2 regions of the Fictibacillus sp. 5RED26 genome follow, and region 1 is predicted to be linked to the other one. Evidence: a T-box and tRNA genes for the amino acid it is inferred to sense, from the RefSeq annotation. Region 1 holds a T-box; the other holds one or more tRNA genes.
The links. A T-box is a leader RNA that pairs with one kind of tRNA and senses whether it is charged. The one in region 1 lies ahead of IHV10_RS15180 (valine--tRNA ligase), so its partner is inferred to be a tRNA-Val.

Region 1 (7,363 bases):
TCTTCTAGCTAAGAGGATCAATACTTCATTTCCACTTTGATGACCGTATGTATCATTTACTTTTTTGAAGTGATCAATATCTAATAAGATGATTGAGAACTGCTTCCTAAAATACTCATAATTTTGGTACATTTCGGTAAGAATGCTCTCAAAATATCGATAATTATATAAACCTGTTAAAGGACATTGTTCACTTTTTAACTTTGTGGATTCGTAGTTTCTTGCATTATCGATCGCTACTGCCAAGTAGTTTGCTAAGATTTCAAGGATGATGAGGTGATGCTTCTGAAAAGCGTGTTTTTCTTTAGATGCAAAGGTAATGATACCTACGATTTTTTGATTTCTGATCATAGGCACCGAGAGTACAGACTGTGCTTTTCCTTGAAAGAAAACGTTCGATATCTTACGCCATGGCTTCAATTTGCTATAACGTATACTTTTTCCTGTCGACCATACTCTACCACTAATAGCTTCATGTTTTTTGATAGGTACTGTGGTGAGTATGCCTTCTTCACTTTCATATTGGCGTATGATCTTAAGATTTTCTCCCGCATCCGCATCATATATAAACGCAAAATCAACATTCATAAAACCGATCAGTCTTTCTATAAAAACATCCAATATGTGATTTACCTTTAAATGTTCAGAAAGCTGCTGGCCGATCTCACTCGCTTTTTGAAGAGCATCGTTAATCTGTTGACTAACATGATAGAGATTAATAATGATAGATAATGAAAGAAATGGTAGGCCAACATAAAAGATTCCAGGACGCCCTAGCTGAGAGTATAGAACAAATAGCATGAGGCCAACAGGAATAGCTAGAACCTCCGAAACGAGGTCCCATACAGCATCACGCTCAAAAAAAGCAACGTCTTCTTCGTATAGTACTTTTACGATAAAGTAAAGACCAACATGATTTAAAACCAACCCCGTTAAAACATATGCGACTACAGGAATCAAATTAATAGATTCATCAACTGCAAACGGTCCCACTTCACCTCCAAAGAGATGAAATACCGAGCTCTCACAGATAATTAGCCATGTAAACATAAGGCTGTTCGCCATATATCTATAATACTCTTTTATGACATGAACCTTTAGAGAGATAAACATGGCTAAAACAGATAATAGCGTCATATATAACGCAACAGTCAGCCCATAATAAAGAAATACGGCTAGGTTGATTCCAGACATGAAGGAGATGTTCGTATTCATCACTTTGATCGGGAAACAAGAAACAACGATCGCTAAAAAGCTTATAATACCAAGGTCGATTACATTGATATCAGGCTGGTTACTCGTCATCTGAACAGCCGTCCAAATAGCGAGTGGGAAAAAGAAAATCCATGCCGCTATAAGAATCATACGTTTTTTTCTATTTACCATACGAGTCGCCACCACCTTGTCCCCCTTCCAAATAAGGAATGTTTAAAATACACAACTTTTTTACTAGGACAAATTCATTATCTTTTATTTTATCAAAAGTTCTAAAAATTACAATAAATGTTATTCCAAATTTGTAAATGTTTTTCTAATTTCTGAAATAAAGTAGAGCGATCCAGTAATTATGAGAATATCATCTTCCTCTAATTGGTCTTTTACATGTTGCAATGCCTCTCTCCAAGAAGAGATGCTATATGAATTTTCCAGAGGGCTTTCTGCCAACAATTGTTCCGCAGATGCTGCTCTTGGAAAATCAAAGGATGTAAAACACGCTTCGTACACGACACTTACCAAGTCTTGCATCATCGTTGCATACGCCTTATCTTCCAAAGCCGCAAACAAAAGAAAGATTCGCTTAGATCCATAATGATTGATCAGTGTTTGTTTAAGTGCTGCAACACCTTGTTGGTTATGAGCCCCATCAATTATTATATCGGGTGAATGTGATACTTTTTCAAATCTTCCAGCCCAAATTGCTTCGCGAAGTCCATCCATTAACGTAGAGAGCGAAATATTAAACTTGCCAGACCTTGTTAAATGCTTAACAGCTGCCACTGCTAATCCAGCATTTTTAATTTGGTGCGTTCCCATCATAGAAATCTCAAGTTCTATACCTCTATGAACTTCAGAATCTGTATAGAGAAATCTTTCACCACTATTTGTACTTTCTACGTGTACAACAGAAAAATCACGATCAAGATAATAGTTCTCTGCATTCATTTCCTTCGCTTTACGATCGATCACTTCACGTGCTTCAGATTGATCTGCTGTTGTAATGATAGGTACACCACGCTTGATGATCCCAGCCTTTTGAAAGGCAATCTCTTTTAGCGTTTCACCGAGTATGCCCATATGATCAAAGCCTATGTTTGTAATGAGGCTTAAGATCGGTGTTATTACGTTAGTAGAATCGTAAAGACCCCCAAGCCCTGTTTCATATACAACAATATCAGGCTGTTTATCAGCGAAGTAAAGAAGTGAGATTACGGTGATCACTTCAAACTCGGTAGGACTTCCTAGATTGGTTAAAGAAACTTCTTCAACAAGAGGCTTTACGATTCTTGCATAATGAAGCAGTTCTTCGTCTGCAATAGGTACCCTGTTCAATGATACCCTCTCATTGAAAGAAATGAGATAAGGAGATGTGAACGTACCTACAGAATAACCCGCTTTATTCATGATGCTTCTTATATATTCTACAGTTGACCCCTTACCATTCGTGCCTGCAATATGTATACACGTTATCTTCTTTTCGGGGTTGCCTGTTCGTTCTAAGAGCCATTCCACTCGTTTCATACCGGGTTTTATACCAAATTTCAATAAGCTATGAATCCACTCTAGTGCTTCCTTGTAAGAATTCAAGTTAATTCCGCCTTTCTAACCATAAAGAAGGCGAATCCCTGCTGAAATAAGGATTCGCCTCATATAGATGATGTGTTAGCTTTGAAGTTCTTTAATACGCGCTAATACGTTATCATATTTCTCTTGATAATCCGCTTCTTTTGCACGCTCTTCTTCTATAACCTTTTCAGGTGCTTTCTTCATAAAGCCTTCATTGCTTAATTTTTTCTGTACGCGCTCTACTTCTTTCGCGTATTTCTCAGCTTCTTTTTCAAGTCTCTTAATTTCTTCATCGATATTTAACAACCCTTCAAGTGGAAGGTACATTTCTAAACCTGTTAAAATCGTGCTCATGCTCTTCTCAGGTGCTGAGATCTCATCTGAGATGATAAGTTCGCCTGGGTTACAGAAACGCACTAAATAATGACGATTTGATTCGAGTGCTGAAAGGATCTCTTTATTCTTTGGTTTAATCTGTAGTTCAACTGGCTTACTCGGAGCAACGTTCATTTCAGAACGGATGTTACGAACTGAACGGATCACTTCTGTAATCAGCGCAAATTCTTTTGCTGCTTCAGGGAAATGAAGATCTTCACGCTTTTCTGGCCAAGAAGCAATAGTGATCGATTCACCTTTATGAGGCAAGTGCTGCCAGATTTCTTCTGTAATAAATGGCATGAAAGGATGAAGCAATCTTAGCGTTTGGTCTAACACATGTGCTAGAACAGAACGAGTCGTTTTCTTCGCTTCTTCATCTTCCCCATAGAGTGGAAGTTTTGCCATTTCGATATACCAGTCACAAAGATCATCCCAGATAAAGTTATAAAGCAGGCGTCCCACTTCTCCAAATTCGTATGCATCGATCAAACGTGTGATATCTTCTGCCGTTTCATTCAATCGCGTTAAAATCCATTGATCAGCTAGTGATTTCTTTCCACTTAGATCAATCTCGTCGTATTGCATACCATCCATATTCATCAATGCAAAACGAGATGCGTTCCAGATCTTGTTAGCAAAGTTCCAAGTAGACTCTACTTTTTCCCAATAAAAACGAAGGTCGTTTCCTGGTGAACTTCCTGTTGATAAGAAGAAACGCAAAGCATCAGCGCCATACTTCTCGATCACATCCATCGGGTCAACACCGTTACCGAGTGATTTACTCATCTTTCTTCCTTCGGAGTCACGTACGAGCCCGTGAATCAGCACATCGTTAAACGGCTTTTGTTCCGTAAATTCAATCGATTGGAAGACCATTCTTGAAACCCAGAACGTAATGATATCGTAACCTGTTACGAGTACATTTCCTGGGAAGTAACGCTTGTAATCAGCAGCTTCTTCGTCTGGCCATCCCATCGTTGAGAACGGCCAAAGAGCAGATGAGAACCATGTGTCAAGAACATCTGTATCCTGCTCCCAGTTTTCCGGATCTTTCGGTTCTGTCTTACCTACATAAATTTCCCCTGTTTCTTTATGGAACCATGCAGGGATTCGATGACCCCACCAAAGTTGGCGGGAGATACACCAGTCACGAATGTTTTCTATCCAACGCATATACGTATTCTCGAAGCGATCAGGAACAAAGTTTATTTTATCTTCACCTTTTTGAAGCTTGATCGCTTCGTCTGCTAAAGGCTGCATCTTAACAAACCATTGTGTTGAAAGATATGGTTCAACAACCGCTCCACTTCGCTCAGAGTGTCCAACAGAATGAATATGCTCTTCAATCTTGAACAATACACCTTGCTCTTGAAGATCTTTAACGATCTGCTTTCGACACTCAAATCGGTCGAGTCCTTGGTAAGCACCAGCATTGTCATTCATCTGACCGCCTTCATCCATTACAAGGATACGCTCAAGGTTGTGTCTGTTCCCGATCTCAAAGTCATTTGGATCATGAGCAGGTGTGATTTTTACAGCTCCTGAACCAAATTCCATATCAACATAATCATCTCCAACAATCTCGATCTCACGTCCAACGATTGGGAGGATAGCTTTTTTGCCGATTAGGTGTTGATAACGTTCATCTTTCGGATGAACAGCGATTGCTGTATCACCAAGCATCGTCTCAGGGCGAGTAGTTGCTACTTCGATGTGTCCAGATCCATCAGCTAGTGGATACTTCATATGATAGAACGCACCTTGAACATCTTGGTGGATAACTTCAATATCAGAAAGAGCTGTTTTCGTCTTTGGATCCCAGTTAATGATATATTCACCACGGTAGATCAAGCCTTTTTCATAAAGGGTAACAAAAACTTCTTTAACTGCATCAGACAAACCCTCATCTAATGTAAAGCGTTCACGGGAATAATCTAGGCCGAGCCCTAATTTTGCCCATTGATTACGAATAAACTCTGCATACTCTTCTTTCCATTCCCACGACTTCTCTAAAAACTTTTCACGGCCTAAATCGTATCGAGAAATCCCCTCTTCACGAAGCTTTCCTTCTACTTTTGCTTGGGTTGCAATACCAGCATGATCCATCCCAGGCAGCCATAGAACATCGTATCCTTGCATACGTTTTGTACGTGTTAAGATGTCTTGAAGCGTTGTGTCCCATGCATGCCCGAGGTGTAGTTTCCCTGTAACGTTAGGAGGTGGGATTACGATCGTATACGGCTGTTTACCCTCTTCGCTCTTTGCTTCAAAAAATTTACCTTTCAACCAAAAATCATAACGATTTTCTTCAGTTGCCTTCGGATCATATTTCGTTGGCATCGTCAGTTCTTTCTGTTCGTTCGTCATTCTATTCTCCTCCTTTATTTCTAAAAAAACAAAAAAGCCCTTTCGTCAAAAAGGACGAAAGGACTCCGCGGTACCACCTTTATTTACGGCAAGTCTAAATAAACTTGCTGTACACTCATGAATAACGGATGGACCGTCTTCTCCTACTTCGAGTTTCAGAGAAGATGCTCAAGGGCGACTTCCAACTAACATTCCTTAAGGATTCTTTCAGCAGATGAATCCTCTCTCTAAAAGGTGTTATGTTGTACTATTCCCTGTCTACGCGACAATATAGAATCTGAGTATATTTTATACAACTTATCTGTTTTTAGTCAATAGTATTACCGTAACTTATAAAAGTTATTCTATGCCTTTGATCGCCCTTTGGTGAAAGCCTGTCTTTCACATTAATTATATTGTTGCATAAATTATAAAAAATGGGCGAATGGAGGGCTTCTTTTGTCTAGAAAGTATTTTCGAAAAACACGTTTTCCTGGGTGGTTTGTCACACTCAAACAAACAATCGGACAATTGACTGCGCCACTTATTGTCTTTCAGCTTTTAAGGACGATACTATTTCCATCTGCTGTTGATTTTATCATCCTTTTAACCTTAGTGATCCTCCATGTGTGTTTCGCTTATGATGTACTTTAAAAAAACAAAAAAAGATCACATATAGTCGTTATATGTGATCTCCTTCATCATTTATGTGAATTTTTGTTGGAATAGAATCTGTTTGCTCTAAAGGTGCAGGTGGGGGAGCCATCATAATCGCATCACAGAAATCCCGGATTTTTTTCATGGCTCTTATTCTGCTCTCAAGCCTATGCACCATTTCAATTTGAGAATAATCGTTCCGTTTCATGCAATAAAGATCCACTGCATTAAAAACAGGTTCAGGATAAGATAAATAACTAATTAATAATCCTCTTTCTTCGTTTAGCAAAGGTACGTGTTTTTCATAAAGGTCTAATAATGATTTTCCTTCTTCTGCAGACCATTCCTTTTGATGAGCTGCTCTTCTAAAATAAACGGCTAAGTCTCTGATTGGTGTATCCAGAACGGCCTTTTCAAAATTGAGTAGATGGCCTTCACCTGTTGGGTTAAAGATCAAGTGATTCCTTGAAACCTTACCGTGACAAAGTACGCTCCGGTAGCGTTTTTCTCTTTGACACGTTTCATACCATTCTTTCAATCTTCTTTTCGCTTCTTCTGTCATTCTCATGATCTGATGAAAGTGACTAAGGTATGTTAGTTCAAAGGGAGACATATACGTTTTCTGTTCTGCTTCTTCCGTAAATCTCTCCATTTCATATTGCCGATTTTCCCATCTGTTCATGAGATACTGATACGAATGTTCTACCACTTCATTTGAAAAGTCTTGCTCCTTCAGTGTTAACGCATGAATCTTTCCTAAGTGATCGATAAGAACTTCATCTTTCGCTCTCTCATTTCTTTCATCAGACGCAAACCATGGCATTAAATAATACGTTCTTGATCCTAATTGAACCGTATAATCACCAAACTTTGTAGGATACAGAGGAACGACCTGATGAAAACCTATCTCAGAAAGACGTTGGATCACATGCGTAAACCAGCTTCTTTCATCCTCTGACATCTCTGCTTCTTTCAGTGCAAATGTACCCCTTTTCGTTATGACCTTCTTAACTCTCCCATGCTGCTCTAACTTCTCGGGAAATAGATCATAATGAAAAAGGACGGGCCCGTAATTTAATGTATCTTTTTCCGTTGTCATAGGGCCACCTTCCTTCTTTTTTCATCAAACCATTCGGTTACTGTTTTGACCAATGTTCGATTTTTTTCCCAGCAATCTTCATATCTTTTCAAGCCATCT
Region 2 (7,363 bases), on a different contig from region 1:
ACTTTTAACAGTTTCACCTGAAGGTTCGACGGCATCTCTCCAACTTCATCTAAAAATAATACGCCTTTATCAGCTAATTCAAACAAACCTGGTTTTCCCTGTTTGTTTGCACCTGTAAAGGCTCCCGGTGCATACCCAAACAATTCAGATTCTAAGAGATCAGGAGGAATAGCACCACAATTTACTTTAACAAACGTGCCACTTCTTTTTCTCTCGCTTTTATTATAGATGTACTTTGCCAGTACATCCTTACCTACCCCAGTTTCTCCTAAAATAAGTACAGTTGCCGATACATCCGCAATTCGACTCGCTGTATCGTAGATAAGTTTCATCTGATCCGCCTCAACAACTGTTTTTCCACCAAATAAAGATGCGCTCCCTTTTAAGCGTTCTATTTCTTTTTGGTAACTTTCGTTTAACTTATTCGCCTGACTAAGTGCTTTTTGTAAACTGTTTAATTCAGATAGATCACGTATATTGGTAACGACACTTTCAACTTCACCGTTTTCATTAAAAACAGGATTTCCTGTAAGCAGAGTTTCGCGTCCAGAATAGCTTAATTGAATGTGTGTGACACTTTTCTTCTTTTGGATGACTTTATCTGTGATCGAGTTTTCAAGAATTCCTCTTTTCACTAGATCATCCACTTTTTTATTTATGTAATATTCCTTTGGTATTCCTGTTATTCGTTCAATGGCAGAGTTTGTCCGTAACGTAATTCCGTCTTTATCTGTTATATAAATGCCATCGTATGAACTTTCAATGATAGCATCAAGGTGAAGATTCAATCTCTGAAGTTCTTTCACTTCTTCAGACTTCTTTTCCAATTCAGCAGAAACGATTCCTACGTATACAAACCTATTACCTGATATTTTATCTTTAATAAAAATAAAGTTCTTATCCTTCAAACGAGCTTGAATTAAATTGCCTCCTGATGTTGGTTTCCACTCATCGAATACTGTTTCAATTGATTCATTTATAACAGTGTTGTTTATTTCTTCTTTCAATCGATCATTCATTATTAAGATTACATTGTTTAGAGTTGCTTCTATATAGAAAAAAGAAATCGTGTCCTTCTCCAATACTACTGACATGTATGTCCCTCCTTAGAAGTCGTCTGCAAACTCTTTAAAAGTAAACTAATGGTTTTTCTATTAGCCGATTGTTTAATCATACTATTTTTTATTCATTATAGTTAGAAAAGTTTAATTATTCAAAAATCTATAACGTGTGGAGTGTACTAGTCGAAATAATGAAAGCTGCCGACCGTGTCGACAGCTTCACTATTACTTCTTTCTCCAAGGACCACATGGACCACATGGAGGAGGGCATGGCGGGGGACAAGGTGCCATGATGGGTTGGACCGTTCCACAAAGGTTTTGCTGCGTTGCTTGGTTTACGACGTTCGTGTTCTGAGGAAAATAATGTACATATTTATAGTTCATCTGGTTGACTTGAGTCGTTTGAGTTGGATGAACCATCGGAACATATACATCTTGCTGGTTATATTGAACTTGTTGGTTCGTAGGGCTAAACTGTGCAGGCATAACTTGTGGAGGATAATATTGAGATGGTGATACTGCTGGGTATCCACATCCACCCATCTGGGGCATCTGTTGCATAGCTCCCATCGTAGGCGCCATCTGACCCATTGCTCCCATCGTAGGTCCCATTGCACCCATATTAGGAACCATTCCCTTTTTGGCAAAAATGCCAGGGCGTTTAAATAAAGCCAAAAAAATGTTCTCCTTTCAAAAACCTTATATCCTATTTCTCTATATTTTATGTAGGACGACTTAAAAAGTTCGTCCATTTATCAATAAGTATTAAAAGGATTTTGTAGAAATTAATCGAACTGTACTTGAAATACATACTATTCAAATATCATTTATGAGGAGAGGAAGAAGAAATTTGAGACTTTTAATTTCATTTTCAAACAGATTGATGCAAAGGTATATGCCCGATCCTTTTCTGTTGGTCATCTTACTGACATTCTTCGTATGTGGTTTAGCACTATTTGCGACAGATAGCACTCCTGTGCAAATCGTTAATTATTGGGGTACAGGTTTTTGGAGTTTATTAACGTTTTCCATGCAGATGGTGTTAATATTAGTGACCGGCCACGTTATGGCAAGCTCCCCGCTATTTAAGAAACTATTAGGTTACTTAGCAAAAATCCCAAAAACACCTGGACAAGCTATCATACTCGTAACGTTAGTCGCGCTCGTCGCATGCTGGATCAATTGGGGGTTCGGACTTATAATAGGTGCTCTATTCGCAAAAGAAATCGCGATGAAAGTAAAAGGTGTCGACTACCGGTTATTAATCGCAAGTGCTTATAGTGGTTTTATCATATGGAGTGGAGGTCTATCAGGCTCGGTTGTCTTAACAATCGCTACACCGGGACACTTTACCGAAAACATTATGGGAGTTGTTCCGACGAGTGAGACAATCTTTTCATCGTTCAACTTAATTATCCTAGCTGGCTTATTCATAATGGTACCGCTCATAAACAGAGTAATGGTTCCTCCGAGTGAAAAAGCGTTTGTAATCGATCCCGCTTTGTTAGAGGAAAAGAAATCACATGAGGCAGCAAGTAAAGAAGAAACCCTTCAAACACCTGCTGATCGACTTGAAAATAGTCAGTTATTATCTATTCTCATAGGGCTATTAGGAATCTCATACTTAGTCTATTATTTCACGAAAAATGGATTTAGCTTAAATCTAGATATCGTAAACTTTTTATTCCTTTTTATCGGTATCATCTTACATAAAACACCGCTGTTATTTTTGAAAGCGGTTACGGATGCTGTGAAAAATGCGAGCGGAATTATTATTCAGTTTCCTTTTTATGCAGGACTAATGGGAATCGTAACTTCATCGGGACTTGTGGCGGTCCTATCCAATATGCTTATTTCCTTTTCAAACGAACATACTTTTCATTTATTTACTTTATGGAGTGCAGGTCTCGTTAACTTTTTTGTTCCGTCTGGCGGTGGACAATGGGCGGTTCAAGGACCTGTTATGTTAGAAGCAGCACAAAACTTAGGCGTTTCGTTATCAAGAACGGCTATGGCTGTAGCTTGGGGTGATGCATGGACAAACATGATCCAGCCATTCTATGCGCTTCCTGCTTTAGCTATTGCTGGATTAAAAGCAAAAGACATCATGGGATATGGTCTTGTTATGATGATCATTACAGGGGTCTTTATCTCTGCCGTGTTTTTGCTACTGTAACACATTAAAATATAACAAAAAAAAGGATCAAAAAAACCTCCTTATCGCTAAGGAGGTTTGCTTATTATGTATGGTGACTCGAGAGGGGTTCGAACCCCCGACCTCTACCCTGTCAAGGTAGCGCTCTCCCAGCTGAGCTATCGAATCAATGCCTTTGTCTAACAAAAATTATTATATATGCTTTTTAGAAGTTTTGACAACACTTTTCTTCTAATTCTGTAAAAAAACCAATGATGTCTTCAGCTTTTCTTATGTATACACCGGGAGAGTATCCCGGCTGAATCAACGATTAGTTGAACGTACCTGCAGCAAGATCTCCGTCTTGTACACAAGTTACAGCTATGATGTCTTTACAGTTAACTAGTAGATTACGAGTAGCTGTTCCCGTTGCCGTCGTTACTTCATAAGAAAGCACAACACAGCACTTTGTGTGTTCCCAACGTACAAATCTGAACAACGTAGGATCTGTTGTTCCATTCAAGCTTAACGGTCCAATTCCTTTTAAGACGATTACAAGGAAGCTGTTTAAGTTTTGGCTACAAAAATCAATGTCGTCGGATAGATCACGAAAGAAATCACATACACAGCTATCACAACCGCGTGTGTTATCATGCTTTGTACATTTCTCTTTTCCGTGGAATAAAGAGTCACCCATCGTTACTGACCTCCCATCCATTTTTAAAATTAATCAATCTGTATACCAGATACTAAATAGCATATTAATTTATTTCGAAAATGATAGGATACATGCCTATTAATCGATAAATATGTGTTTACCTATGATAAACGCAAGATAGAACACTACACACTTTCTTACTTTATTAATAGATTATAGTATGGAATCTTTATACTGAGCATCGTCTTGCTATAAAAGTTTGTTCCGGCAAGGAGGTGAATCATATGGCGATCATCCAAAGCCGCACGCTAAGAAGCAGAATCATTCCTCTAGCTAGTGAAAATCTAGTAGATGTTTATATCACAGGGAATGCAGTAACACCTTTTAATAGTGTCTCAATTAGAGAAGTTGGTGGTAATTTCATTCGCGTTTTCAACTTAGTTACTGGTATTAATGCATTAATCAATCTGTTTGAAATTGGAAGCATTGATAATACACTAGGCGCGGGGGTAACTCCTGAAGTAAACAGTGCTGATTTTAGAGCTCGTGTAATTGATTTTGCAAGAGTATTCACTGTGGATATTTATGTTCCGGGTCTAGCAGCAGCATTTCTTACGAATGTGACAATAAGAGAGGTTGGATCGGACTATATTCGAGTGACAAATGCAACGGTTGATAGATATATTCCGTTCACAACTATTGCTGCAGTAGATCAAAATTCTATATTAGTTACAACTAATACACCAACAGTTACAAGTCGTACACTTCGTTCAGTCTTGATTACATTAGCTAATGGAGATGTTATCGTAGATTTAATCGTAGCTGGTAGAGTGTTCAATGGCGTACAAATTGAAGAAGTACAATCAGATTACGCACGTATTAATAACGCAGCACAAACAAAATTTCCACTCTTAGATATCGTATCTATTGATGTCTTGTAATTAATAAAAATAAAGAAACACGCCGAAATTATGGCGTGTTTTTTGTGTAATACTTATCCTATCTTCTCTTCCTCATCACGTATTTTAATCTCTTCTACATCAAGCCGCTCCTGCTTATCTCGAAGTCTGTGTGCGAGTCGGCTTGAAGCATTAGCAGCAATGCTTGCAACAAGGTCATCCAAGAATGTATGCACTTTCCCATTTGCTATCTTCGTATCTAATTTTTGAATAATACCCATTTTAAATTTGTCTAGGTGACCAAAGGTTGTAACAGCTATGGATCCATATCCGAAAACGGCACCAAGTGCAATGGTTTCATCTACTCCAAACAATCCCTCATCTTGTTCAACGATACTTTGAAGTGGTTCAGATAACTTTCTTTGTTCCGCAAGTATATCAAGTTCTACTCCGACTAGAATAGCATGCTGAATCTCGCGCTTCATAAGAACAGCATCGACGCTTTCTATACACTCTTCTTTCGTTAAGCCAGGTGAAAATGGGATCTGCATTTCATATACGATCTCAGCGATTTCAGGAATTGTGACGCCTCTTTCATTCAACAGCCTTCTAGCCGCTGCTTCAACTTCTCGACTGTGCACTCTATTATTCAACAGACTTCACCTCTTCTTAATGTTCGATCTCTTATGGCAAAACGATTTGATTCTTTCATTATATCATTATGTGATACAATAAAACGAGTTGAATGAAAACGCTTATAATTTAAAGATCAGTCAGCACAGGAGGTACTTTTTATGGCCATACTTAAAGGTTCTATTACAGATGATAAAATATACAGCAACTACTTGGATGAGGAGATTGACTTGCTCATCTACCTGCCTTCTAAGTTTACTCCACTCGTTAAATACCCTATTCTAATCGCACAAGATGGCAGAGACTACTTTCAGTTAGGAAAGCTGGCGAAAACCGCCGATCGACTAATGGAAGAAGAAAATTTACAGAGCTGTATCATTGTTGGTGTAAATCATAAAGGAATTGAAGATCGAAAAGCAAAATATGACCCCACAGGAGAGAAGCACGAGAATTACATTCGATTCATGACTTTTGAACTTACCTCTTATCTTAATGAGAAGTTTAACACGCTCCAACTTGGTGCAGGCATGGGCTTAATCGGAGATTCTCTAGGTGGTTACATAGCATTTAAGCTGAGTATTCTGTATCCTAATACGTTCGGAAAAGTGATTGTACAATCTCCTTATGTTCCTGAAAGCCTTATTGATACCGTTGAATCCATAGAACATATGCAAACGTTGACCATCTATCACTCTATAGGTGATGAAGAAGAACAGTTTACGAATCCTGAAGGAATTACCAAAGATTTCTTAACTCCAAACAGACAGCTGAGTAAGCTTTTAAACAATTTAGCTCTCGATTATGAATACGCTGAGTTTCAAGGAAATCATCTCTGGGTAAATTGGCAGAAAGACTTAATTCCCGCTTTAAGGTTTCTTTACAGCGACCTGTAACTGTGGGAAATAAATAGAATATTTGGTATACTAGTTTAAAATATGAGGGAGGAAGAAATATGAAATACGGCATTGCAATTTTTCCATCAAAAAATCTACAAGATAAAGTGAATTCCTACCGAAAGCGTTATGATCCGCATTATGCCCTTATCGCACCTCATATCACACTTAAGGAGCCTTATGAAGCAACCGAGGAAGAAATTCAAGAACATATCTCTTATATTTCTTCTGTTGCAAAGAACATAGATCCGTTTTCAATCATGATTAATAAAGTAGGATCTTTCCATCCTGTTAATAATGTTATCTTTTTAAAGGTGAATGAAGCTGAAGAGATAAAGTCGCTGCATGAGCAGTTATATTCCGGTCCACTTGAACATCAGCAGCCATACAACTTTGTACCGCACTTAACACTCGGACAAAAGCTGTCGGATGAAGAGCATTCAGACGTTTTAGAACGTTTGCGTATGATTGATATTGAACATGAAGAACGTATCGATCGTTTTCAACTGCTCTATCAACTTGATAATGGCTCATGGACAGTCTATGAAACATTTCGACTTGGAAAAGGAGTTTAATTAGATTGATTAAGACGTATACAACGAGCGAACAAGGATTTCAAGATGCATTAGCTGTAAGAAAAGATGTTTTTGTTCGCGAGCAGCAGATTGATGAAAAAGAAGAAATCGACAACAACGAAGATGTCTCCCTGCATTTCGTTCTTTACGAAGGTGATAAACCAATAGGTGCAGCAAGGCTTCGTGAAGTGAACGGAGAGGGAAAAGTAGAACGAGTCTGTATATTGTCTTCACATCGTAAAAAAGGATTAGGTGAAGAACTCATGAACGCTATGGAAACAGCAGCCATCGAACGTTCTTTACCGAGCCTTATATTATATGCACAAACACAAGCAGAAGACTTTTACAAAAAACTAGGGTACCTTACAACATCAAAGGAACCCTTCCTGGATGCTAATATACCGCATGTCGCTATGAAAAAAGCATTGAAATCGTCATGACGATTTCAATGCTTTTTTGTTTATTACGATCTAATCTCGTCAAAACTGTACAATAAAACGTACGTTGAGG

Region 2: it has a tRNA-Val gene. The T-box ahead of IHV10_RS15180 (valine--tRNA ligase) is inferred to sense a tRNA for this amino acid. The anticodon was not compared.

Annotation. Positions count from the first base shown of each region.
Region 1 is NZ_JACZDU010000004.1:51,264-58,626, forward strand. It holds gene IHV10_RS22825 (GGDEF domain-containing protein) at 1-1,398, opposite strand, end outside; gene IHV10_RS15175 (bifunctional folylpolyglutamate synthase/dihydrofolate synthase) at 1,507-2,805, opposite strand; gene IHV10_RS15180 (valine--tRNA ligase) at 2,881-5,529, opposite strand; T-box leader at 5,577-5,799, opposite strand; gene IHV10_RS15185 (hypothetical protein) at 5,968-6,162, shown strand; gene ysxE (spore coat protein YsxE) at 6,191-7,264, opposite strand; gene IHV10_RS15195 (hypothetical protein) at 7,261-7,363, opposite strand, start outside.
Region 2 is NZ_JACZDU010000001.1:915,519-922,881, reverse strand. It holds gene IHV10_RS04880 (sigma-54 interaction domain-containing protein) at 1-1,094, opposite strand, end outside; gene IHV10_RS04875 (CotD family spore coat protein) at 1,287-1,736, opposite strand; gene IHV10_RS04870 (short-chain fatty acid transporter) at 1,912-3,237, shown strand; tRNA gene IHV10_RS04865 (tRNA-Val) at 3,309-3,384, opposite strand; gene IHV10_RS04860 (hypothetical protein) at 3,527-3,892, opposite strand; gene IHV10_RS04855 (hypothetical protein) at 4,138-4,794, shown strand; gene IHV10_RS04850 (phosphatidylglycerophosphatase A family protein) at 4,848-5,405, opposite strand; gene IHV10_RS04845 (alpha/beta hydrolase) at 5,547-6,278, shown strand; gene IHV10_RS04840 (YjcG family protein) at 6,338-6,853, shown strand; gene IHV10_RS04835 (GNAT family N-acetyltransferase) at 6,859-7,293, shown strand.